DNA from 2 places in the Streptomyces sp. NPDC056144 genome. Region 2 is predicted to be linked to the other one. Evidence: riboswitches for the same ligand, from Rfam matches in the RefSeq annotation. Region 2 holds a riboswitch; the other holds the start of a gene.
The links. A riboswitch is a leader RNA that binds a small molecule or an ion and turns the genes downstream of it on or off. The one in region 2 is predicted to bind S-adenosylmethionine.

Region 1: another riboswitch for S-adenosylmethionine. It lies ahead of ACFC0Z_RS22355 (aminotransferase class V-fold PLP-dependent enzyme); the one in region 2 lies ahead of thrC (threonine synthase).

The regions. Positions count from the first base shown of each region.
Region 1 is NZ_JBHJVF010000007.1:138,802-150,306, reverse strand. It holds gene ACFC0Z_RS22395 (glycosyltransferase 87 family protein) at 1-594, shown strand, start outside; gene ACFC0Z_RS22390 (hypothetical protein) at 599-1,813, opposite strand; gene ACFC0Z_RS22385 (NlpC/P60 family protein) at 1,860-2,873, opposite strand; gene ACFC0Z_RS22380 (NlpC/P60 family protein) at 3,070-4,119, opposite strand; gene ACFC0Z_RS22375 (NYN domain-containing protein) at 4,388-5,752, opposite strand; gene ACFC0Z_RS22370 (hypothetical protein) at 5,786-6,028, opposite strand; gene ACFC0Z_RS22365 (rhomboid family intramembrane serine protease) at 6,186-6,920, shown strand; gene ACFC0Z_RS22360 (Lrp/AsnC family transcriptional regulator) at 6,917-7,198, shown strand; gene ACFC0Z_RS22355 (aminotransferase class V-fold PLP-dependent enzyme) at 7,289-8,698, opposite strand; SAM riboswitch class IV at 8,884-9,000, opposite strand; gene trpD (anthranilate phosphoribosyltransferase) at 9,088-10,152, opposite strand; gene ACFC0Z_RS22345 (cytochrome bc complex cytochrome b subunit) at 10,293-11,505, opposite strand, start outside.
Region 2 is NZ_JBHJVF010000014.1:112,788-124,292, forward strand. It holds gene ACFC0Z_RS30895 (hypothetical protein) at 1-1,782, opposite strand, end outside; gene ACFC0Z_RS30900 (glucosyl-3-phosphoglycerate synthase) at 1,938-2,879, opposite strand; SAM riboswitch class I at 3,000-3,144, shown strand; gene thrC (threonine synthase) at 3,162-4,469, shown strand; gene ACFC0Z_RS30910 (MoaD/ThiS family protein) at 4,522-4,797, shown strand; gene ACFC0Z_RS30915 (cold-shock protein) at 5,198-5,401, shown strand; gene groL (chaperonin GroEL) at 5,724-7,346, shown strand; gene ACFC0Z_RS30925 (SRPBCC domain-containing protein) at 7,470-7,940, shown strand; gene ACFC0Z_RS30930 (GNAT family N-acetyltransferase) at 7,937-8,563, opposite strand; gene ACFC0Z_RS30935 (class I SAM-dependent methyltransferase) at 8,607-9,368, opposite strand; gene ACFC0Z_RS30940 (transporter substrate-binding domain-containing protein) at 9,594-10,370, opposite strand; gene ACFC0Z_RS30945 (alpha/beta hydrolase) at 10,510-11,505, shown strand, end outside.

The DNA.
Region 1 (11,505 bases), on a different contig from region 2:
GGCACGGAGGTCGAGTCGCTGGGCTCGATGGTCTTCCACGTGATCCGGCACTTCGGCTGGGAGGGCGAGCCGCGGATGAACTACGGCTCGATCGAGTTCCTCGGCCCGCACGTCTCGACCGTCTCGACGATCGCCCTCGGCCTCACCTTCGTCGCCTTCGGCTGGCTCCTGCTGTGGCGGTTCAAGGCGCGCCGCTTCACCTCCTCGACGGTCGCGGACGCGGCCTTCGTCGCGGTGCTGCTCTTCACGGTGACGAGCCGGGTGCTCTCCCCCCAGTACGTGCTGTGGCTGGTCGGCCTCGGCGCGGTCTGCCTCGCGTTCCGGTCGAGCCGGATGCGCAAGCCCGTCCACCTGGTGGTGTGGGCGACGGCGGTCACGCAGTTCGAGTTCCCTGTGTGGTTCTCGCACGTGACGCGGAGCGACCCGCTGGGCATCGCGATCCTCTTCACCCGCAACGGCCTGCTCGTCGCGGCCGCCGTCATCGCCTGCCGGATCCTGTGGCGCCAGACGGTCACGGAGCCCGCTCTCGCCGAGGCCGCCGCGCCGTCGGCCCGTCAGCCGGAGCCCGAGAAGGCCCTGTCCGGCTCCCGCTGAGGAGTCAGCCCAGCCGCTCCCGCACGTACGTCCGCCAGTCCGCCGTGAACCGCTCCGGTGTCGTGCCCAGCACGTCCTGGAGCGCCTTCTCCAGCGCGCCCTCCCGGGCCGGGTGCGCGCCCACCGCCCGGTAGAAGGCGGCCAGCTTCTCCTCGCCCCAGCGGTCCGCGACCATCTCGCAGGCGAGCCAGCCGCTCTCGTACGCCCGCGCCAGGGCGTCCGTGTCGCCGCCGAAGGCGAAGTCGCCGTCCTCCGGCAGGGTGGCGGGCGCCTCGCCCGCGCGGACCGCGCGGCGCAGCTCGGGGGCCGCCTGGGCGGGGGTGCGGCCGCCGTCGCGGTAGGCGACCCAGTCGGCGAAGCCCTCGGAGAGCCAGACCGGGGTGGCCTTCGTCGTCCGGACGCGGGTGGCGACGTGGGTGGTCTCGTGGGTGAGGACCAGCTGCCGGCCGAAGGAGCCGAGTGTTCCGTACGCCTCCGGGTTCACGATCACGCGGTCGGCGGGGGCCGTCGGGCCGCCGCCCAGCTGACCGGTCGTCACGGCCGCGATGCCCCGGTAGGAGGCGGCGGGCCCGCCGAGGAGCCGCCCCATCGCGTCGACCGACTCGGGGACGAGGACCACGATCCGGCCCGCCCAGTTCCCGTGCCAGGCCTCGCCGACGGCGGGCACGGCCCGGTCCGCGGCCGCCGCGATCTCCCGCAGCCGCTCGGTGCTCTGGCCCACCCCGAGGACGAGGCTGCGGGCGCCGGTCACCGTCTCCACCCGGCCCTGCTGCCAGAGCTGCTCGGGGGCACCCTCGGCGGGGCGGTCGGCGGTGACGTACCAGCGGCCGTCCCGCTCGGTGAGGCCGATGACCCGCTCGGTGGTCGAGGGCCCGGAGTCGTACCCCTTGATGCGGTAGCCGAGCTCGGCCGTGGCGGTGGCCCGGCCCTCGCCGGTCCCGTCGACGCCGGTGACGCGGTAGCGGACCCCGCCGAGCGGGACGTCCGCGAGCCGGTCGAACTCGGCGCGCGCGGCGGGCGCGAGGGCGGGGTCGAGGTCCGCGAGATAGCCGGGTTCGTCCCGGGCGAGGAGCGCCCCGGCGTGCCGGTCCAGGAGCTCCTGGACCTCGCGGTGCGCCGGTCCGGACTCCGGGGGCGCCGCGCAGCCGCCGAGGGCGAGGAGGGCGGCCAGGAGGCACAGGGCGCCGCCGCGCGCCGCTCCGCTCCCCTGGTCTGCCACGCCCCCGATCGTACGGGGGGACGGCCCGGGCCTGCCGCCCGAGGGCTCAGACCCTGGTCACCGTCACGTTCGACATCATGTTCACCGGGTCGTAGCGGACCCGCGCGCCCGGGTAGGGGGCGTGGATGACCTGGCCGTTGCCCGCGTAGATGCCCACGTGGCTGGCGTCGCCGCGGTACGTGACCAGGTCGCCGGGCTGCGCCTGCGAGAGCGGCACCTGGCGGCCGGCGTGGCGCTGCGCCGCCGAGGTCCGCGGCAGGCTGATCCCGGCCTGCCGGTACGACCAGACCATGAGGCCCGAGCAGTCGAAGCCGGAGGGGCCGGTCGCCCCCCACACGTACGGCTTGCCGATCTGGCTGCGCGCGGCGACGACGGCGGCGGAGGCCCGCGAGGAGGCGGGGCCGAGGTCGGCGAGCGGCGGCATCTCCTCGTCGCGGCCGCCGGAGCGGGAGGACCGGTCGTAGTCGGCGCGCTCCTCGACGGTGAGGGAGGCGAGGAGGCGGCGGGCGGCGGCGAGCTTCCGCTCGACGGTCCGCTTGTGGCGGGCGACCTCGGTCCGGCTGCGCTCCAGCTCGGCGAGGGCGGTCCGGCCCTCCGCGCGCTTCTGGTCGAGGCGCCGCTGCTCGTGCCGGAGTTCGCCGAGCGCGGCGCTCTGCCGGGCGGTGACGCGGTCGAGGGCGGAGGCGCGGTCGAGGTAGCTGTCGGGGTCGGAGGAGAGCAGCAGCGCGAGGGCGGGGTCGATGCCGCCGGAGCGGTACTGGGCCCCGGCGACCGAGCCGAGGGCGCCGCGCATGCGGTTGATGCGCTCCTGGCCGCGGGCGAGTCCGTCCTGTGCCCGGGCGACCGTACGGCGCAGCTCGTCCGCCTTCTCGTCCGCCTGGTTGTACCCCTCGGTGGCCTTCTCGGCCTCCTCGAAGAGGCGGTCGACCGTGGCGCGGGTGGCCGCGGAGGAGGTCCCCGGGTCGGCGCTCGCGGGGACCGCCCCGAGGGACGCGGCCGCGGTGGCCGCGGCGGCGGCGGTCAGGACGGTGACCCTCGCGGGTCGGCGGTGGGAGGCCACTGGTCGCGCTCCGTTCGGCTCGACGGGGACTGGAGGGCCAGACGTTAGCCGCTGAGCACGTCGTCTCCAACGAAGCCGATGGACACACAAAGTGACGCCCCGCCGGAGAACACAGGTCACCGGCGGGGCGTCAGGTCAGTCAGTGGCCCGGCAAACCACCCGATTGGGGGGCAGGCCGGAGCGGGTCGTGGCGGGGTCAGCCGCCGATGCGGACACCGAACTGGAAGGTGCCCATGTAGCTCATGGACTCGTAGCGGACCACGGCGCCCGGCTTCGGGGCGTGCAGGATCGTGTTGTTGCCCGCGTACAGACCCACGTGCGAGAGGCCGTTGAAGAAGACCAGGTCGCCGGGGCGGAGCTGGCTGCGGCCGATCTTCACGCCGTCGTTCTGCTGGGTGTAGGTGGTGCGGGTGAGGCGGACGCCGGCCTGGCGGTAGGCCCACATCGTCAGACCGGAGCAGTCGTACGAGTTGGGGCCCTCGGCGCCGGAGACGTACGGCTTGCCGAGCTGGGTGGCGGCGGCGCTCAGCGCCATGGCACCGAAGCCGGAGGCCGGGGCCTCGTTGCCGAGGTCGACGCGGGAGGAGGCGGCGGCACGGCTGGCGCGCTGCTCCTTCTCGCGCTCCTGGGCCTCGAGGCGCGCGCGCTCCTGGGCGGTCAGGGTGTTGAGGAGGGCGCGGGCGTCGGCCAGCTTGCCCTGGTACTTCTTCTTCTTCTCGCCGAGCGTCTTGGTGACGTCCTCGAGGTCGGACAGCTTCGTGGTCGCCTCGGCGCGCTGCTGGGCGAGGGTCCGCTGCTTGGCCTGGATCGAGGTGAGCACGTCGGCCTGCTGGGAGCTCAGCTGGTCGATCGCGGACGCCTTGTCGAGGTAGGTGTCCGGGTCGGCGGAGAGGAAGAGCTGGATCGCCGGGTCGATGCCACCGGAGCGGTACTGGGCGCTGGCGACCGAACCGATCTGGTCGCGCAGGGTGTTGAGCTCCTGCTGACCGCGGGCCACCTTGTCCTGGAGCTCGCCGATCTCCTTCTGGAGCGTGCCCCGGCGCTCGTCGGCCAGGTTGTACTGCTCCGTGGCCTCCTCGGCCTCGTGGTGCAGCGCGTCGACCTTGGCCTTGACCTCGTCGATCTTCGGCTTGGGGGCCGCCTGGGCGCCCGACTGGGCGGAGAGCGCGACGGCGGCGGCCGCGGTCGCGGTGAGCACGGTCACGCGGGTGCGGCTCGGCTGCTTGGGTCGACGGTGGGACGCCACGAAGGCGAGCTCCTTCTTCCTCAGAGCCGCCCAACCGGTGAAGGAGAGGCGGTTCCTCCGCCGCCACCCCGGATGGGTGAACTACCGCGCGAAGGTTCGAACCCTGACCCTAGTGACCAAGTTGTGATCAGTTCAAATCCCACCGGCAAAAATATCGCTCAGGCACCACTTTGTTTACACGCACCACACGGGCTGTGATGAGCACTTGACGGTCCGCCGTCCAGAATTCGGGCATATCGCCCAGGAGTTACGAGACCGCCCCGAGGGCCTACGAGAGGCGCGAAAGCCGCTTCAGCAACAAGGCGGACGTGACGGGCCGCGCGCCGGCCTTGGCCACGCCGTCGGCCACCTCGCGGTCGGTGGAGACCACCACCACCGGACGGCCGGGCGGCTCGGCCCGCACCAGCTGACGGATCAACTCGTCCGCCGTGACACCGGGCTTGGAGAACAGCACCCGCACCCCGCGCGGCGGCGCGAGCAGCACCGGGGCCGCGAGCTCCGCCCCGTCGAAGACACAGGTGACCTCGGCACCCGACCGGGCCGCGAGAGCCGAGAGGCTGCCGAGCAGCCGCAGCCGCTGCTTCTCCAACGGCATGGTCGGATAACCGGTCTTGGTGACGTTGTAGCCGTCGACGACCAGATGCGCCTGGGGCAGTTCGAGGAGCTGGTCGAGGAGGGCGGGGTCGGTCTCGGACAGCGCGCGCGCCGCGATGTCCTTCGGCGACATCCGGCCCGGCTCCACCGCGTCCACGGTGTCGGCCGGATGCATCGAGACGGGCGGCAGCGCCAGTTCGCGGCGCAGCCCCTGGGCCGCGTCGAGGACCGTGTCGAGGAGCAGCCGCAGCCGCATGTCCTCCACCGAACGCCCCTCGCGGGCCGATCTGCGGCTCGCTTCGAGCGCCGCCTCGACCTCGCCGAGCCGCGCCTTGAGACGACGGCTCTCGCTCTCGGCGGACGAGACCTGCGCCGCCGCCTCCGCCTTGGCCGCGTCGATCTCGCCCTGGACACGGCGGAGCGCCGCCTCGCCGCGCTTCACGTCGCTCTGGGCGCTGCGCAGCTTGCGGTGAAGCGATTCCGCTTCCTTGCGGGCCGTCTCCAGGTCGCGCCGGAGCTGCTCGGTCTCGCTCCTGGAGCGCTCCTGAGCGGTCGCCAGCTCCTCGCGCAGCCGCTCCAGCTCGCGCCGGCCGGCCTCGTCGGCCCGCTCGGCGTCCGCCCGCAGGGCCTCCTCGCCCGCGGCGGCGACGAGCTTGACCCAGCCGGCCGGCCGCAGCACGTAGGCCGCGGCTGCCACGTCGACCGGGTCGGCGGCGGCCGGCGGGGTGCCGGACTCGACGGCACCGGCCAGCTCGGGCTCGGCCTGCTTGAACCGCTCGCCGATCCGCTGCCGGAACAGCGGGTCGCTCTCCAGGGCCGCCGCCATCGCGTTCCCGGCGAACTTGGCGCGGCGGGCGGCGGTGAAGCGGGCGTACTGCCGCAGGGGTGCCGGAAGCTCCGCGACGGTCAGGCCGCCGAAGGCGTCGGCGACCAGCGCGACCACCCGCCGACGTACGCCTTCCGTCAGTGGGTGGTCGAGCGTCTCGGCAGCGTCACCTGCCGCGCCGGCCGGCTCACCACCGTGCGCGGACTGCTCCACGATCCGTCACCCCTATGTCGTCCGCGCCGTCCCTCAGGAGGCGGCGCCCGGCCTGTCCACCAGTTCGATCTGGTCCACCGCGTTGCACCAGCGGCAGCGGACCGACTCGATGGTCTCACTGACCACCTGACGCTCCTCGACCGTCGGGTCGCCCGCGAGGTCCAGATGGACGTACTCGACGACCTTGGAGGAGCGGGTCACGTCGAAGCGGGTCAGATTGCCGCAGAGCGTGCAGCGCCAGCGGGTCTCGTCGGTCGGCAGGGGAACCGTCGTCATCGGTCCGTCCTTCTTCCTGTCGTGTCGTGCCAGGTGCGGGAGCCGCGGTGCGCCGTCGAACCGCTGTCGTACTGCCCGTTACCCTACGGCCTCCGGGCCTCACGGTTGACGGCGAGGCACTCTGTCCACTTCGGCCCCGGTACGCGATGATCTGTCCGTGATCGACTGGCGAGCGGCGACCCTCGGCGCCTGGCGCGGCGCGCGCGGCGGCCCCACGGTGACGTACGGCCTCATCGCCGCCTGCTGCCTGCTCTTCGTGATCGGCCCGGTCTCCGGGCTCAATCCGGCGTACGGCACGGGTGACGAGCTCCTGGCCGCGCAGAGCGCGTACTTCCGCCGCTGGGGCGTGGTCCCGGCCGAGCTGATGAACGGCGTGCCGGGCGCCCTGCTCACCCCGTTCACCGCGCTCTTCGTCCACGGCAGCTGGCTGCACCTGCTGGGGAACATGCTCTTCCTGTACGTCTTCGGCGCCATGGCCGAGGAGCGCATGGGCCCGGTCGAGTTCGCCCTCTTCTACCTGGGGACCGGGTACGTGGCCCTGCTCGGGTACGCGGCGGCGCACGCGGAGAGCGAGCAGACGCTCGTCGGGGCGTCCGGGGCCATCTCCGGGGTGCTCGGGGCGTTCCTCTTCCTCTTCCCCCGGTCCCGGGTGACGAGCCTCTTCCCCTTCCTCTTCTTCCTGCCCCTGCGCTTCCCGGCCTGGATCGTGCTGATCTTCTGGTTCGCGCTCCAGTGGCTGGCGGCGCGGGCCGCCGGTCCCGGCCCGGGGGTCGCCTATCTGGCCCACGTCGTGGGCTTCTGCGTCGGCTTCCTCTACGCGTGGGGCCGTTTCCGGGGTGGGGCTAGAGTGAAGGCACCAGCCGCGGCGACCGAGGGAGACAGCCAGCCGTGATCACCGCGATCGTGCTCATCAAGACCAGCGTGGACCGCATCCCCGAGATCGCCGAGTCGATCGCGGCGCTCGACAGCGTCAGCGAGGTCTTCTCGGTCACCGGGACCTATGACCTGATCGCCATGGTCCGGGTGTCGCGCCACGACGACCTGGCGGACGTCATCCCCGGCAGCATCAGCAAGATCCCGGGCGTCGAGGCCACGGACACGCACGTGGCGTTCCGCACCTACTCCCAGCACGACCTGGAGGCGGCCTTCGCCATCGGCCTGGAGTCCTGAGGCCTGTCCGGGGGTTTCCGGACACATACGCGCCACAGAGGAAGGGGGCCTCCCGATCGGGAGGCCCCCTTCACCTGTACGAGTGACTGATCAGCCGCGGTCGGGGACGCAGCGGCCGTCCTCGGTGCGGTACTTCCACTGGGCACCGTCCCGGACGAGCTCCTTCACGGCGCCGACGAACCGCTCCACGTGCTCGTCCGGCGTACCGGCGCCGAAGCTCACCCGGATGGCGTTGAGCGAGCGCTCGCCGGGGGCCGCCTCGGGCGCGCCGCACTCGCCGACGTCCTGCGGGTCGCTGCCGAGCAGGGTGCGGACGAGCGGGTGGGCGCAGAAGAGGCCGTCGCGGACGCCGATGCCGTACTCGGCGGAGAGCGCGGCGGCGAAGTGGGAGCTGTTCCAGCCCTCGACGACGAAGGAGATGACGCCGACCCGGGGGGCGTCGTCGCCGAACAGGGACAGGATCCTCACCTCGGGGACCTCGGCGAGGCCCGCGCGGACCTTCGCGATGAGGTGCTGCTCGCGGGCGACGAGGGAGTCGAAGCCGGCCTCGGTGAGCGCCTTGCAGGCGGAGGCGATGGAGTAGACGCCGATGACGTTCGGGGAGCCGGCCTCGTGGCGGGCGGCGGTGGTGTGCCACTCGACGTCCACGCCGCCGTCGGCCCGGCGGGCGACCTTGCGGGAGGCGCCGCCGCCGGCGAGGTAGGGCTCGGCCTCCTGGAGCCAGTCGGCGCGGCCGGCGAGGACGCCGGAGCCGAAGGGCGCGTACAGCTTGTGGCCGGAGAAGGCGACCCAGTCCACGTCCAACTCCTTGACGGAGACCGGGTGGTGGGGCGCGAGCTGGGCGGCGTCGAGGACGATCCGGGCGCCGTGGGCGTGCGCGGCGGCGGCGAGCTCCTTCACCGGCCACAGCTCGCCGGTGACGTTCGAGGCGCCGGTGACGCAGACGAGGGCCGGGCCGTAGGGGTCGCGACCGGCGAGGGCGAGCTCCAGCGTCTCGACGGCCTGGGCCGGGGTGCGGGGCGCGTTGAGGTAGGTGACGCGGGCGTCCTGCCAGGGCAGCAGCGAGGCGTGGTGCTCGGTCTCGAAGACGAAGACCTCGCAGTCGGCGGGGATGGTCCGGGCCAGCAGGTTGAGCGAGTCGGTGGTGGAGCGGGTGAAGACGACCTGGTCGCCGGGGCGGCAGTCGAGGAACTCGGCGACGGTCTCGCGGCTGTTCTCGAAGAGGTCGGTGGAGAGCTGGGAGAGGTACCCGGCGCCGCGGTGGACGCTGCCGTAGTACGGGGCGTACGCGGCGACGTCGTCCCACACGCGCTGGAGGGCCGGGGCGCTGGCCGCGTAGTCGAGGGCCGCGTAGGTCACTTCGCCGCCGGTGACGAGCGGGACGGTGACGTCCCGGCCGAGGACCGGCAGCGGGGCGGCGCAGCAGGGGTCGGCGGACTCGGCGGCGGAGTCGACGGTGGCGACAGCGGTGGTGGCGGCGGCGTTCGAGTGTGCGGACATAGCGGTGTCTCCCGGCATAAAAGGGGCGCGAATTGGCGTGAAGGACCCGCGGGGCAGCGCGCAGAGAAGGAGGTGCCGCGCACGGGTGAAGGGGTGGAGAAAGGGGCCGGAGAGGCCCTAGCGCATTCGCTTGCTCACGAGACACCGCTCCCTAGAGGACCAAGGACCCCAGGGTGTGACGCAGGGGTCCGCGCTTGCCGCAGGGCTTCTGCCGTGCGACCTGGTCTTCACCCGGGGCACCCCGCCACGGACGGAGGGTTGCCGGACAGTCAGCCGGGGCTTGACGACTGTCACTCATGACCTGGCACAGAACGTAGTTCAGTGGATCGCCGACGCGCAACCCCGTCCGCATTCCGGGACGGGGCGCGTGTCGTGCGTGTGGCGCGAACTCAGCTGTTGCTGACGGAGACCCAGCGCTCCAGGGTGCGGCGGGCCGCGCCGGAGTCGATCGACTCGGCCGCCTTGGCGATCCCCGCCGACAGCTGCTCCGCGAGGGTGCCGTCGGTGGGCTCCAGGGCGGCGAGCGCCGCCGCCGCGTTGAGCAGCACCGCGTCCCGTACCGGACCGGTCTCCCCCGCGAGGAGCCGGCGGGCCACGTCGGCGTTGTACGAGGCGTCCGCGCCGCGCAGCGCGTCGACCGGGACGATCGGGATGCCCACCTCGCGCGGGTCGAAGGACTCCTCGCGGACGGTCCCGTCGCGCACGATCCACACCCGGGAGGTGGCGGTCGTGGTCAGCTCGTCGAGGCCGTCGTCGCCGCGGAAGACGAGCGCGGAGGAGCCGCGCCCGGCGAGCACGCCGGCGACGATGGGGGCCATGCGGGCGTCGGCGACGCCGGTCGCCTGGGCGCGGACCCTGGCCGGATTCGTCAGGGGGCCGAGGAAGTTGAAGACGGTCCGGATGCCGAGTTCCTTGCGGGCCATGGCCACGTGCCGCAGCGCCGGGTGGAACTTCACGGCGAAGCAGAAGGTGATCCCGGCCTCCTCGGCGACCTCGGCCACCCTCTTCGGGGTCAGCTCCAGGTTGACGCCGAGCTTCTCCAGGACGTCGGAGGCCCCGGAGGCGGAGGAGGCGGCGCGGTTGCCGTGCTTGACGACCTTGGCGCCGGTGCCCGCGACGACGATCGCCGACATGGTCGAGATGTTGACGGTCTTCGCGCCGTCGCCGCCGGTGCCGACGATGTCGACGGACGGCCCCGGCACCTCGATCGTGTTGGCGTGCTCGTACATCGTCCGGACCAGGCCGGTGATCTCGTCGACGGTCTCGCCCTTGGCCCGCAGGGCGACGACGAAGCCGGCGATCTGGGCGTCGGTGGCCTCGCCCCGCAGGATGCGGTCCATCGCCCACGCGGTGTCGTCGGCGCTCTGGTCGCGTCCGGTCAGCAGACCGTCGAGGACGACGGGCCAGGAGCGGCCCGCCGACGTAGGTCCTCCAGCGGGGGTCGCAGCGCTCATGGCAGCTCCAGGCGATCGTACGGATACGGGTGACGGATGCGGTCCCACCCTATCGACCCCCGGGGACGGCGAAGAGCCCCGTCCATCGAATGGACGGGGCTCCTCAGCGTGGCGACCTACGTCGGAGGAAGGTCAGGTGATCAGTGGTGGCCGTGGCCGTCCTGGATCGCCTTGTACTCCTCGACGGTGGGCTTGGCGATCTGGCTGTCGTCGCCGTAGTAGCCCTTGTTCAGCTTGACCCGGAGCTTCTCCAGGCGGCCGACCTTGCGCTCGACACCGTTCTCGTCGACGGCCGGCGGAAGCTCCGCGGCCTCGTACTGCTCGTGCGCCGTGAGGCGGTGCAGCTCGCCCTGGCTGAGCGGCTCGTGGACCTCGACGAACTCACCGTGCGGCAGGCGCTTGATGATGCCCGACTCGCGGCCGTGCAGCACCTTGTCCTTGTCGCGGCGCTGGAGGCCGAGGCAGATCCGCTTCGTCGCGATGAACGCGATGACCGGGCCGACGAAGAAGAAGATCCGCACGAACCAGGTGATCGAGTTGATCGACAGGTGGAAGTGGGTCGCCCAGAGGTCGTTTCCACCACCCACGAGCATGATCATGTACGCGGTGATCCAGGCGACACCGAAGGCGGTGCGCGTCGGAGCGTTGCGCGGGCGCTGCGCGATGTGGTGCTCGCGCTTGTCGCCGGTGATCCAGGACTCGATGAACGGGTAGACCGCGATCGCGGCGAGGACCGCCGGGAAGATCGCGAGCGGGATCATCACGCCCAGGACCAGCGTGTGGCCCCAGAGGTTGATCTCCCAGCCCGGCATGACACGGATCAGACCCTCGGCGAAGCCCATGTACCAGTCGGGCTGGGCTCCGGTGGACACCTGGTCCGGACGGTACGGGCCGATGGCCCAGATCGGGTTGATCGAGGCGATCGCCGCGATGACCGCGATGACACCGAAGACCAGGAAGAAGAAGCCTCCGGCCTTCGCCATGTACACGGGCAGCAGCGGCATGCCGACGACGTTCTTGTTCGTCCGGCCGGGGCCGGCGAAGTGCGTGTGCTTGTGGACGAACACCAGGATGAGGTGGGCGACCACGAGGCCCAGCATGATGCCGGGGAGCAGCAGCACGTGCGCCGAGTAGAACCGGGCGACGAAGTCGCCGCCGGGGAACTCGCCGCCGAACAGGAACATCGAGAGGTACGTGCCGACGACCGGCACGGACAGGATCGCGCCCTGCATGAAGCGGACACCGGTGCCGGAGAGCAGGTCGTCCGGGAGCGAGTAACCGGTGAAACCGGTGAACATGCCCAGGAAGAACAGCAGGAAGCCGAACAGCCAGTTGATCTCACGCGGCTTGCGG
Region 2 (11,505 bases):
CTGCGGCCCGGGGGCCGGGGGAGGCGGCGGGGAGGTGCGGGAGGACGTCGGCTGGTACGTCGGCTGGTACGTCGGGGACGTAGAGGCGGAAGCCGTCGGGGACACCGACGCGCTCGGGGACGTCGACGTCGGCGGGTCGGTCGGCGTCGGGGTCCGGTCCGTCGGCGTCGCCGTCGGGTCCGTCGGGGTCGGGTCCGTGGGGGTGGGCTCCGTCGTCGGGTCCGTGGGAGTCGGGTCGGTCGGGGTGGGCTCCGTGGTCGGGTCCGTCGGCGTCGGGTCCGTGGGGGTGGGCTCCGTCGTCGGGTCCGTCGGGGTCGGGCTCGTCGGCGTCGGCGTTGCCCCCGTGTCCTCCAGGACCGGGGTCACCACGCACGAGGGGTCCTCGCTGCCCGTGCCGCAGTTCGAGCGCGGGGTCTCCACCTCGACGCTGTTGCGGAGCTTTCCGTCGCCCGCCACCGGGTCCTTGATCTTCACGGAGTACGTGATCGTCGCCGTCTCCCCGGCCGGGATGGTCCCGAGGTAGCTGATCTTCGGCTCCGTGTACGTCGCCTCGCCCAGGTCCGCCTTCGCGTCCCCGGCGTAGTCGGCGTCGTCGAGGTTGCCCGTCAGGTCGTCGGTGAACTTCGCGTTCGGGTAGTCGATCTCGCTGATGTTCTTCGCGGTGACCGTGTACGTGAGGGTGTCGCCCGGCTTCACCTTCTGCGGGCTCGCCGTCTTGGTGATCTCCAGGTCGGGGACCGGCACCGAGAAGGCGAGGCCCGAGGGCACGTACGTGTCGCCGTTCGTGGAGAACGTCAGGTCCGCCTTGGTCGCGCCCGGCTTGACCGCGCCGTCCGGGATGTCGAAGGCCTTCGCGTCGATGCTCAGGTTGTTGACCGTGTTCGGCGCGACGGCGCCGTCGTCCTCGCTGATGAAGAAGTTGTTCGTGTTGCCCGTGTGGGACTCGGTGACGTTCTGGCCGTCGACCAGGAACTTGTCGCCGGGGGTGTTCCAGTCGCCCTCGTACGCCGTGACGCTCGCCCGCACCTTGCCGGGGCCCCGGTAGAAGCCGTCGACGGTGACGGTGGTGGCCGGCGAGGTCGACCGCTGGAGGACGTGGCCCCCGTACACGTACACGTTCCGCCGCTCGGGTGCCTTGACCGGGTCGGGGCCCGGGAACTTGTGGACGACGGTCAGGGACCAGCCCGCCACGCAGCCCTTGCCGTTCGGCGCCCAGAGGTTGCCGACCGCGACCTGCGCGTCCGTCCCCGAGACGCCCGCGAAGGCGGCGGTGACGTCCGACTCGCCCGTGTAGTAGTGCGGGCCGCTGGTGGTGGCCGGGTCGGTGACCATGGTGTCGATCGCGACCGGGACCGGGGCCCCGGAGCCGACCTTGATGACCGGGTTGGTCGTCGCCGGGTCGCCGGGGGAGGGGACGGCGTCGGCGCCGGTGATGTCGCAGCGCTTGAGCGCCGCGCCGCTCGGGCCCCGGTACGTGCCGTCGTTGCCGCCCCAGAAGAGGCGGGCGTACGCGACCTCCGCGCCCTCGGGGACCTTGACGTGGCCGATGCTGGAGCCGTAGCCGGTGTCCCCGACGCCGCCCAGGTCGATCCGCTGCATCACGAAGGTGTTGTTGTTGTCCGAGCCTTCGCCGTTCTTCGCGATCGCGCAGCGCGCGGCCAGGTCGGCGGGGTCGGTCGGGCAGCCCATGACGGTGTTGCCGATGGTCGTGAAGTCGCCGTACAGCGATTCGTCGTACCGCTTCCCGAAGGGCTCGACCACGTCGGCGTTGGCCTGCCCCATCGGGAAGAAGGCGAAGGCGAGCGACGCGACCGCAAGGCCGGTCGCCGCCGCTGTCCCCCGAAGGCTTCTGCTTCTGGCCCCGCTACTTCTCTTATGTTCCTCTTGTGTACTGCGCATAAGAGGGCAATGTAGGTAAAACGGACCGCGTGGCGATGTTACGCCACGCGGCGGTGTGCGTACTCCACGATTTCGGCCATCGGGGGCCGTTCCTCCGTGTCCACGTCGTACGTCCGAGGGACGAAGCCCTTCTCGCCGCGCTCGAACTGCGTGAGGCGGGGCCGTACGAGGTGCCCGCGGGAGAGCCGCAGTTGCGCCGTCCGGTAGATCGCCGCGGCCATCCGGCCCAGCGCCTGCCCGTCCTGATGGCGGTGCTTGCGCACGCCGACGTCCACCTGTGCGAGCCCGTCCAGGCCCACCGTGTGCAGCGCGTCGACGAGGAGCCCCAGCTCCACTCCGTAACCGACCGGGAAGGGCAGGCGTTCGAGCAGCTCGCGCCGCGCCGCGTACTCGCCGCCCAGCGGCTGCACGAAGCCGGCCAGCTGCGGCCAGTGGAGGTTGAGGAGCGGGCGCGCCACCAGCTCCGTCACCCGGCCGCCCTGACCAGGGGTGTCTCCGAAGGGCCGGTCGTACATCGCCTTCACGAAGTGGACGTCCGGGTCGGTCAGGAGCGGGCCCACGATGCCCGTCACGAAGTCCGCCGAGAAGTCCCTCAGGTCCGCGTCGACGAAGCAGATCACGTCCCCGCTCGTCACCATCAGTGACCGCCAGAGCACCTCGCCCTTGCCGGGCAGTGCCGGCAGCCGGGGGAGGACCTCGTCCCGCGCCACCACCCGCGCGCCGGCCGCCGCGGCGACCTCCGCCGTACGGTCGGTGGAGCCCGAGTCGATCACCACGAGCTCGTCGACGAGGGGCACGGACGCGCTCATCAGCTCACGGCGGATCACGGCGACGATGTCGCCGACCGTGGCCTCCTCGTTCAGCGCGGGCAGCACCACGCTGACCTTCGTGTTGCGCTTGGCGGCGAGGATCCGCTCCATCGGCCGGTCGGCCACGGACCAGGACCGCCGGGCCAGCCAGCGCTCCACCTCTTCCAGCACGTGATCTCCATCTCGCGGTACGGACGGCCCGTCCGAGCGCCCAGGCCTTCGGTTACAGTCTTGAGCAACGCGGATCCCCGATGCACGTCGGGGTGCCGACCGCGTTCCACAATCGAATACCGCTCATCCAGAGGGGCAGAGGGAAACGGCCCGTTGAAGCCCCGGCAACCCTCCAGTCGGTTTGTCTCGTATCCGCGAGGCCCCCGGCTAGGGAAGGTGCCAAATCCGTCGCATGGCGAAAAATTCGTCATGCGAAAGATGAGGAGAAAGGGCCTCGCCTCCATGGCTGTACAGACTGTCGCTTCCCCCGGTACCGACAACGCCGCCGCTTCCCCCGTCGACCTCGGTCCCGCTTCCGGACTTTCCTGTCGCGAATGCGGCGAGGTCTTCGCCCTCGGCCCGATCTTCGCCTGCGAACTGTGCTTCGGACCGCTGGAAGTCGCGTACGACCTGCCCACCGGTGACCCCGAGGCGCTGCGCAAGCAGATCGAGGCCGGCCCCGCCAACATCTGGCGCTACGCCCCGCTGCTGCCCGTCCCGGCCGACGTCGCCGAGAAGCCGAACCTGAACCCCGGCTGGACCAAGCTCGTCCAGGCCGACAACCTCGCCCGCGAGATCGGCGTCGCCCCCGGCAAGCTCTTCGTCAAGGACGACTCCGGCAACCCGACCCACTCCTTCAAGGACCGGGTCGTCGCCCAGGCGCTCGAAGCCGCCCGCGCCTTCGGCTTCACCACCCTCTCCTGCTCCTCCACCGGCAACCTGGCCGGCGCCGTCGGCGCCGCCGCCGCCCGCGCCGGCTTCCGCTCCTGCGTGTTCATCCCGCACGACCTGGAGCAGGGCAAGGTCGTCATGGCCGCCGTCTACGGCGGCGACCTCGTCGGCATCGAGGGCAACTACGACGACGTCAACCGCTTCTGCTCGGAGCTCATCGGCGACCCGCTCGGCGAGGGCTGGGGCTTCGTGAACGTCAACCTGCGCCCGTACTACGGCGAGGGCTCCAAGACGCTCGCGTACGAGATCTGCGAGCAGCTCGGCTGGGTCATCCCCGACCAGCTCGTCATCCCGATCGCCTCCGGCTCGCAGCTCACGAAGATCGACAAGGGTCTCCAGGAGCTCATCAAGCTGGGCCTCGTCGAGGACAAGCCGTACAAGATCTTCGGCGCCCAGGCCGAGGGCTGCTCCCCGGTGTCGGCCGCCTTCAAGGCCGGCCACGACGTCGTCCGCCCGCAGAAGCCGAACACGATCGCCAAGTCGCTCGCGATCGGCAACCCGGCCGACGGCCCGTACGTCCTCGACATCGCCCGCCGGACGGGTGGCGCGGTGGAGGACGTGAACGACGAGCAGGTCGTCGACGCGATCAAGCTGCTCGCGCGGACCGAGGGCATCTTCGCGGAGACCGCGGGCGGCGTGACCGTCGGCGTGACCCAGAAGCTCGTCGAGGCCGGTCTCCTCGACCCGGAGCTCACGACCGTCGTCCTCAACACCGGCGACGGCCTCAAGACCCTGGACGCGGTGGCCGAGACCTCGCAGGCGACCGCCACCATCCGCCCGAGCCTGGACGCGTTCCGCGACGCGGGCCTGGCCCACTGATCCCGCGCTCCGCAAGCGTCGCTCTGCAAGCGTCTCCGAGAGGTACGAAGACATGGCCGTGAACGTCCGCATCCCCACCATCCTCCGCACCTACACGGGCGGCCAGTCCGAGGTCCAGGCCGAGGGCGCGACCCTCGCCGAGGTCATCGCGGACCTGGAGAAGAACCACGCGGGCATCGCCGCCCGCGTCCTGGACGACCAGGGCAAGCTGCGCCGCTTCGTGAACGTGTACGTGAACGACGACGACGTGCGCTTCGAGCAGGGCCTGGAGACGGCCACGCCGGCCGGCGCGGGCGTCTCGATCATCCCGGCCGTCGCCGGCGGCTGATCACTTCCGAGTCGTTCCGAGTTTCGTGAATTGCCCCTTCCGCGCCATAAAGCGGAAGGGGCAATTCTGCATGGTTGAGCGGGGTAGAGTTGGGGAAGCCCCCTCCGCTGCCCGTGCCGCCCGCATATGAGAATGCGTCCTTGCACGTCAGGAAGCAGCCAAAGTGCGTGAGCGTTGTGTACGTTCTGCGCGTTTTGCCGGGCCCGACTTGCCCCGGAAGCCCGGGGATTATCCCCAATTCCCCTTTCAGCAGTGCCCAGAATTCTCGCCCGAATGGCCTGTTGCGGAGGGCAGTTGGGCAGATACATTCAGCGGCGGTCGACGCGTTCCGGCGCAGGGTCTGACCCGGGTTCCGCGAAGTGCGGGGCCCGCGCAAGGGCCAGTAATAGGGGAGTTAGGCATGGCTCAGGGCACCGTCAAGTGGTTCAACGCGGAGAAGGGCTACGGCTTCATCGCGGTCGACGGTGGTGCGGATGTTTTCGTCCACTACAGCGCGATCCAGATGGATGGCTACCGCAGCCTCGAAGAGGGACAGCGAGTCGAGTTCGAGATCTCGCAGGGCCAGAAGGGTCCGCAGGCGGACATGGTCAAGCTCGCCGTCTGAGCGCGGCGCGATCGGCCACCGACGCAACGCCGTCGAGGGGCCCGCATCCCTGAGGGGATACGGGCCCCTCACGCGTTCCCGGAGCGGTGCACCCCTCTCCCATGAGTGCGTCCCGATCATCGAGAGTCGCTTGCACTCTCCTAGGGCGAGTGCTAATCATTGGCGTTAGCACTCGGAAGGTGAGAGTGCTACGAGGATCGGGCAGACGAGGTCGCCGTCCGGGTGGGGCAAGGAACCACGCGGAGTCGCGGAGGCCGTCCGTCGCGGGCGTCGGCGCGGTCCTGGAGCGTTATCCACCCCATGTCCGGGAGGACCACTTCACATGGCCAAGATCATCGCGTTCGACGAGGAGGCCCGGCGCGGTCTCGAGCGCGGCATGAACCAGCTCGCTGACGCCGTCAAGGTCACCCTCGGCCCCAAGGGCCGCAACGTCGTCCTCGAGAAGAAGTGGGGCGCCCCCACGATCACCAACGATGGTGTCTCCATCGCCAAGGAGATCGAGCTCGAGGACCCGTACGAGAAGATCGGCGCCGAGCTGGTCAAGGAAGTCGCCAAGAAGACGGACGACGTCGCCGGCGACGGTACGACCACCGCCACCGTTCTCGCCCAGGCGCTCGTCCGCGAGGGCCTCCGCAACGTCGCCGCGGGTGCCAACCCGATGGCCCTCAAGCGCGGCATCGAGAAGGCCGTCGAGGCCGTCTCCGGCGCCCTGCTCGAGCAGGCGAAGGATGTCGAGACCAAGGAGCAGATCGCTTCCACGGCCTCCATCTCCGCCGCCGACACCCAGATCGGCGAGCTCATCGCCGAGGCGATGGACAAGGTCGGCAAGGAAGGCGTCATCACCGTCGAGGAGTCCCAGACCTTCGGTCTGGAGCTGGAGCTCACCGAGGGTATGCGCTTCGACAAGGGCTACATCTCGGCGTACTTCGCCACCGACATGGAGCGCATGGAGTCGTCCCTCGACGACCCGTACCTCCTGATCGTCAACTCCAAGATCTCCTCCGTGAAGGACCTCCTTCCGCTCCTGGAGAAGGTCATGCAGTCGGGCAAGCCGCTGCTGATCATCGCCGAGGACGTCGAGGGCGAGGCCCTGTCGACCCTGGTCGTCAACAAGATCCGCGGCACCTTCAAGTCCGTCGCGGTCAAGGCCCCGGGCTTCGGCGACCGTCGCAAGGCCATGCTGAACGACATCGCCATCCTCACCGGCGGCACGGTCATCTCCGAGGAGGTCGGCCTCAAGCTGGAGAACGCGGGCCTCGACCTGCTGGGCCGCGCCCGCAAGGTCGTCATCACCAAGGACGAGACCACCATCGTCGACGGTGCCGGTGACAGCGAGCAGGTCGCCGGTCGCGTGAACCAGATCCGCGCCGAGATCGAGAACTCCGACTCGGACTACGACCGCGAGAAGCTCCAGGAGCGCCTCGCGAAGCTGGCCGGCGGCGTGGCCGTCATCAAGGCCGGTGCCGCGACCGAGGTCGAGCTCAAGGAGCGCAAGCACCGCATCGAGGACGCCGTTCGCAACGCGAAGGCGGCCGTCGAGGAGGGCATCGTCGCCGGCGGTGGCGTCGCCCTCGTCCAGGCCGACGGTGTGTTCGACAAGCTGGAGCTCTCGGGTGACGAGGCCACCGGTGCCGACATCGTCCGCAAGGCGCTCGACGCCCCGCTGAAGCAGATCGCCGTCAACGCCGGCCTCGAGGGCGGCGTCGTGGCGGAGAAGGTCCGCAACCTGCCCGTCGGCCACGGCCTCAACGCCGCGACCAACGAGTACGTCGACCTCATCGCCGAGGGCATCATCGACCCGGCGAAGGTCACGCGCTCCGCGCTGCAGAACGCCGCGTCGATCGCCGCGCTGTTCCTCACCACCGAGGCCGTCATCGCCGACAAGCCGGAGAAGGCGGGCGCGCCCGCCGGCGGCGGCATGCCGGGCGGTGACATGGACTTCTGATCCCCAGGGATCGGTGGTTCATCGCTGAACGCGACCGAGGGCGGCACTCCCCGTGTGGGGGTGCCGCCCTCGGGCGTTCCGTGGATCCTGGAGGGGAAGCCCCCCTCGGAAGGGATCGCTCTCATGGTCACGCTGCTGACGACACCGTCCGACCGGGAGCTGGTCATCACCAGCACCTTCGACGCCCCGCCGGGCCGCCTCTGGGAGGCGTGGACGCGCCCCGAGCAGGTACGGGAGTGGTACGGCTCCTCCGCGCTGACCACGACGGTCGTCGACGTCGACCTGCGGGTGGGCGGCGCCTGGCGCTGGGGGCAGACCGCGCCCGACGGCCAGGAGATCGTCTTCTCCGGTACGTACGAGGAGGTCGTCCCGGCCGAGCGGCTCGACTACACGGAGGTCTTCGAGCAGATGCCGGACGCCGATCCGGTCCGCGTCACCCTCACCTTCGACGCGACGCCCGACGGCGGGACCGCGCTGACCAGTACGTCGGTCTGGCCCTCGAACGAGATCAGGGACCAGGCGCTCGCGGCGGGGATGGAGGCGGGCGTGCGGGAGCAGTACGACCGGCTGGCGGCGTACCTGAAGGGGGCTTAGACCTGCGCCTCGCGCCACATCGACCACAGCTTCGGGCCGCCGCCGGGCAGGCGGAGTTCCTCGCGCACGGCGAAGCCGAAGTGCGCGTAGAAGGGGAGGTTGCTCTCCTTCGAGGACTCCAGGTAGACGGGCAGGCCGGCCGCGTCGGCCTGGGCGAGGCCGGAGCGGAGGAGTGCGGCGCCGTGGCCCTGGCCCTGGGCGGCCGGGTCGGCGCCGATGACGGCCAGGAACCAGTGCGGTTCCTCGGGGGTGTGCGCCTCGGAGGCGGCGACGGCCTGCCCGAAGAGGGGCGCGGTGTCGCCGAGGAGGGCGGTGAGCTCGGCGATGGTGCCGGCATCGGGCGCGGCCTTCTCGGCGGCTTCGGCCGGAACCCAGAACGCCGCCGCGGACTCGGTGAGTTCGCAGACGGCGTTCTGGGCGTACTGGCGGGTGAAGAGGGTGGAGAAGTAGCGGCCGAGCGTCTCCTCGCGGGTGGCCGCGTCGGGGAAGAAGAACCCCATCATCGGGTCGTCGTGGAAGGCGCGGGCCAGGGAGCGGCTGACGGAGTCGGCGTCGTCGAGGGTGGCTGTTTTCGGGGAGTTGGGGCTGTTGGGGTGGTTGGGTGCATTAGTCGTCTTTGACATGCGGCCATTGTGCACCCGAGATGATCATGAAATCCGGCCGGGGTCAGCGGCGGAAGAGCCCCGTCCAGAGGAAGGACTCCCCGAAGCGCTCCGACTCCGCCGGTTCGTCGCGCATGCGCCGGATCTCGACCTCGTTCAGGTCGGCGAAGAGCGCGCGCAACTCGTCGGCGGTGAAGGCGAGTCCGCCGTCCAGCCGCCCCTTCCGGTAGAAGTCGGCGTCCGGCAGCTCCGAGCCCATGCCGCCCTCGCCGGCGGCGAACTGGGTGAGCGCGAAGTGCCCGCCGGGCGCGAGGACGCGGCCGAGGAGCGCGAGGTAGCTGACGCGGCGGTGCGGGGGCAGGTGGTGGAGGCAGCCGGAGTCGTAGACGAGGTCGTACGGGCCGTCGATTTCGTCGATCCCGTCGGCGGCGAAGGCGTTCCCGTTCACGAACCTGATGGCGCCCTCCGCGCCCGTCTCACGGGCCCGTTCCGCCGCCCAGGCGAGGGCGGTGGCGGACAGGTCGACCGCGTCGACCTCGTATCCGAGCGAGGCGAGGTAGACGGTGTTCCGGCCGGGCCCGCACCCCAGGTCGAGCACCCGCCCGCCCTTCGGGAGCAGCCCCCTCTCCGCGTACGAGACGAGGTTCTCGTCCGGCTTGGGGACGAAGAACGGCACCGGCTTGTCCCGGTCCGCGTAGAACCCGTCCCACCAGCCGGCCCCGTCCTCCGACCACCGGTCGGCATCGGGCGCGAAGAGCCCGTCGAGCAGGCTCAGGACGTCCTCGACCGTGCGGATGTCACGGCGGGCGAGGCTGTTGCGGTCCATGGAAATCCCCCTCCAAGTAGGTCTCCAGGATAGGGGAGTTGGGGGAGAAAGTGCAGGTCAGAGGTGGTGTGGGGAGGGTCGGGGAGGGCCCTGGGCGGCCCGCCGCGAGGCGGCTGGACCCCGGGGGTGCGGGGGAGGGCGTACGCCTCCGCACAGGTCCCCTGAGGGGCCGGAAAGGGCCCTTTTAGGCCCCGCCCGGCACGCTTTCTCGACCGGAATCCGTCCTTACGGAGCGACCAGCGCCGGGTCCTGGCCGGCGCGGGCGAGGGAGTCGGCGACGAAGCCGTTCGCCTTCAGGTCCTCGACCGTTTCGCGGAGGAAGGCGACGGTCTCGGGGGCGCGGTCGACCGTGGTGCCGACCGCCTGGCGGATCTCCATGAAGCGGTCCTCGATGAGGCGTACGTGCTCCGCGTGGGCGGCGGCGTACGCCGTCATCGGCTGCCGGATGCCCGCGCCCGCCTCCAGGCCCTCGGCGCGGAAGACGTCCACGCCCTCGTCGCCGCGCACGACGGTCGCGTGGGCGAGGGAGCGGGACAGGAACAGGTCGTAGGCCGAGCCCTGCTTCACGCCGATACGGACGCCGGGGGCGTCGACCTCGTCCACCGTGGTCAGCGCCGAGTCGCGCGGGACGGCGTACACGCCCTCGATGACGACGTACGGGGCCGTGAACGCGACCTCCTTCTCGCGTGCCGGGTCCACGGCCAGGAAGCAGAGGTCGGCCCGGCCCTCCGCCATCGCGTCGAAGGACTTCCGCGCCGCGTCGAAGCAGAGCAGCTCGACGGGGAGCCCGAGGCGGGCGCCGATCTCCCGTGCGAGGTCGACGGTGATGCCGGAGGGCGCGTCGGGGGTGCCCTGGGCGAGGACGGGGTTGCCGAGGTTGACGGAGGCGCGGAGGGTGCCGGTGGGGGCGAGGTCGGCGGCGATGGCGGTGAGGTCGGCGGCGGTGCCGGTGGTGCCGGAGGTGTTGGCTGCGGCGTTGGCGGAGTCCGGGGTGGTGGTCATGGGGCGGATGATCTCCCAGGTCCCTCCACGACGCCAACGCCCGCACGGAACGCCCCCCGCCCGCCCGGGGGTTGCCCCCACCCACCGTCCGCATGCCTGCCGGATGGGGCGCCGGAGCCGGTTCCGGAAGGCTGTGCGCATGACAACGAATCGCGGTCGCAAGGCCCTCCTCCTCGCCCTGTCCGCCACCGCCGTCGCGGGTGTCGCCCTCTCCGGCCCCGCCGCCGTGGCGGCGCCGGAGTCCGCGCCCGGGCTCGCGTGGGGCGCGTGCGCGCCCACCGTGCGGCCGCTGCCGGGGCAGGAGTGCGCCACCCTCTCCGTACCGCTGGACTACGCCGACCCCGACGGCGAGCAGATCGGGCTCGCGGTCTCCCGGATCGCGAGCACGCGGCCCGAGGCGCGGCGCGGGGCGCTCATGGTGATCCCGGGCGGGCCCGGGAGCTCCGGGGTGCAGCGGCTCGCGCAGAAGGGCGCGGCGCTGGAGCGGGAGACGGCCGGGGCGTACGACCTGGTGGCGTTCGACCCGCGCGGGATCGGCGGCTCGGCGAAGGCGCGGTGCGGGCTCGACGAGGGCGACCGGTGGATGGTGACGCTGCGGTCGTGGCCGGGGGCGGACGGCGGGATCGACGCGAACGTGGCCCGGTCGAAGCGGATCGCGGAGGCGTGCGCCCGGAACGGCGGCGCGATGCTGCGCGGGCTGACGACGGCGAACCAGGTACGGGACATGGAGCGGCTGCGGCAGGCGCTCGGCGAGCGGAAGCTGTCGGCGTGGAGCGTGTCGTACGGGACGTACGTGGCGGCCGCGTACGCCGAGAGGTACCCGGAGCGGACCGACCGCTGGGTCCTGGACAGCAGCAACGACCCGGACCCGAAGCGGGTCGCGCGCGGCTGGCTCGAAGGCATGGCCCGGGGCGCCGAGGACCGCTTCCCGGACTTCGCGGCCTGGGCCGCGCACCCGGACCGGGCGGCCGAGGGGCTGCGGCTCGCGGAGCGGCCGGAGGACGTACGGGGACGGGTCCTGGCCCTGGCGGCCCGCCTGGACCGCGAGCCGCACGCCACGGTCCTGCCGGGCGAGCCCGCGGCGCCCGGCGTCCCGCTCACGGGGACGATGCTGCTCCAGGCCCTCCAGCAGGCC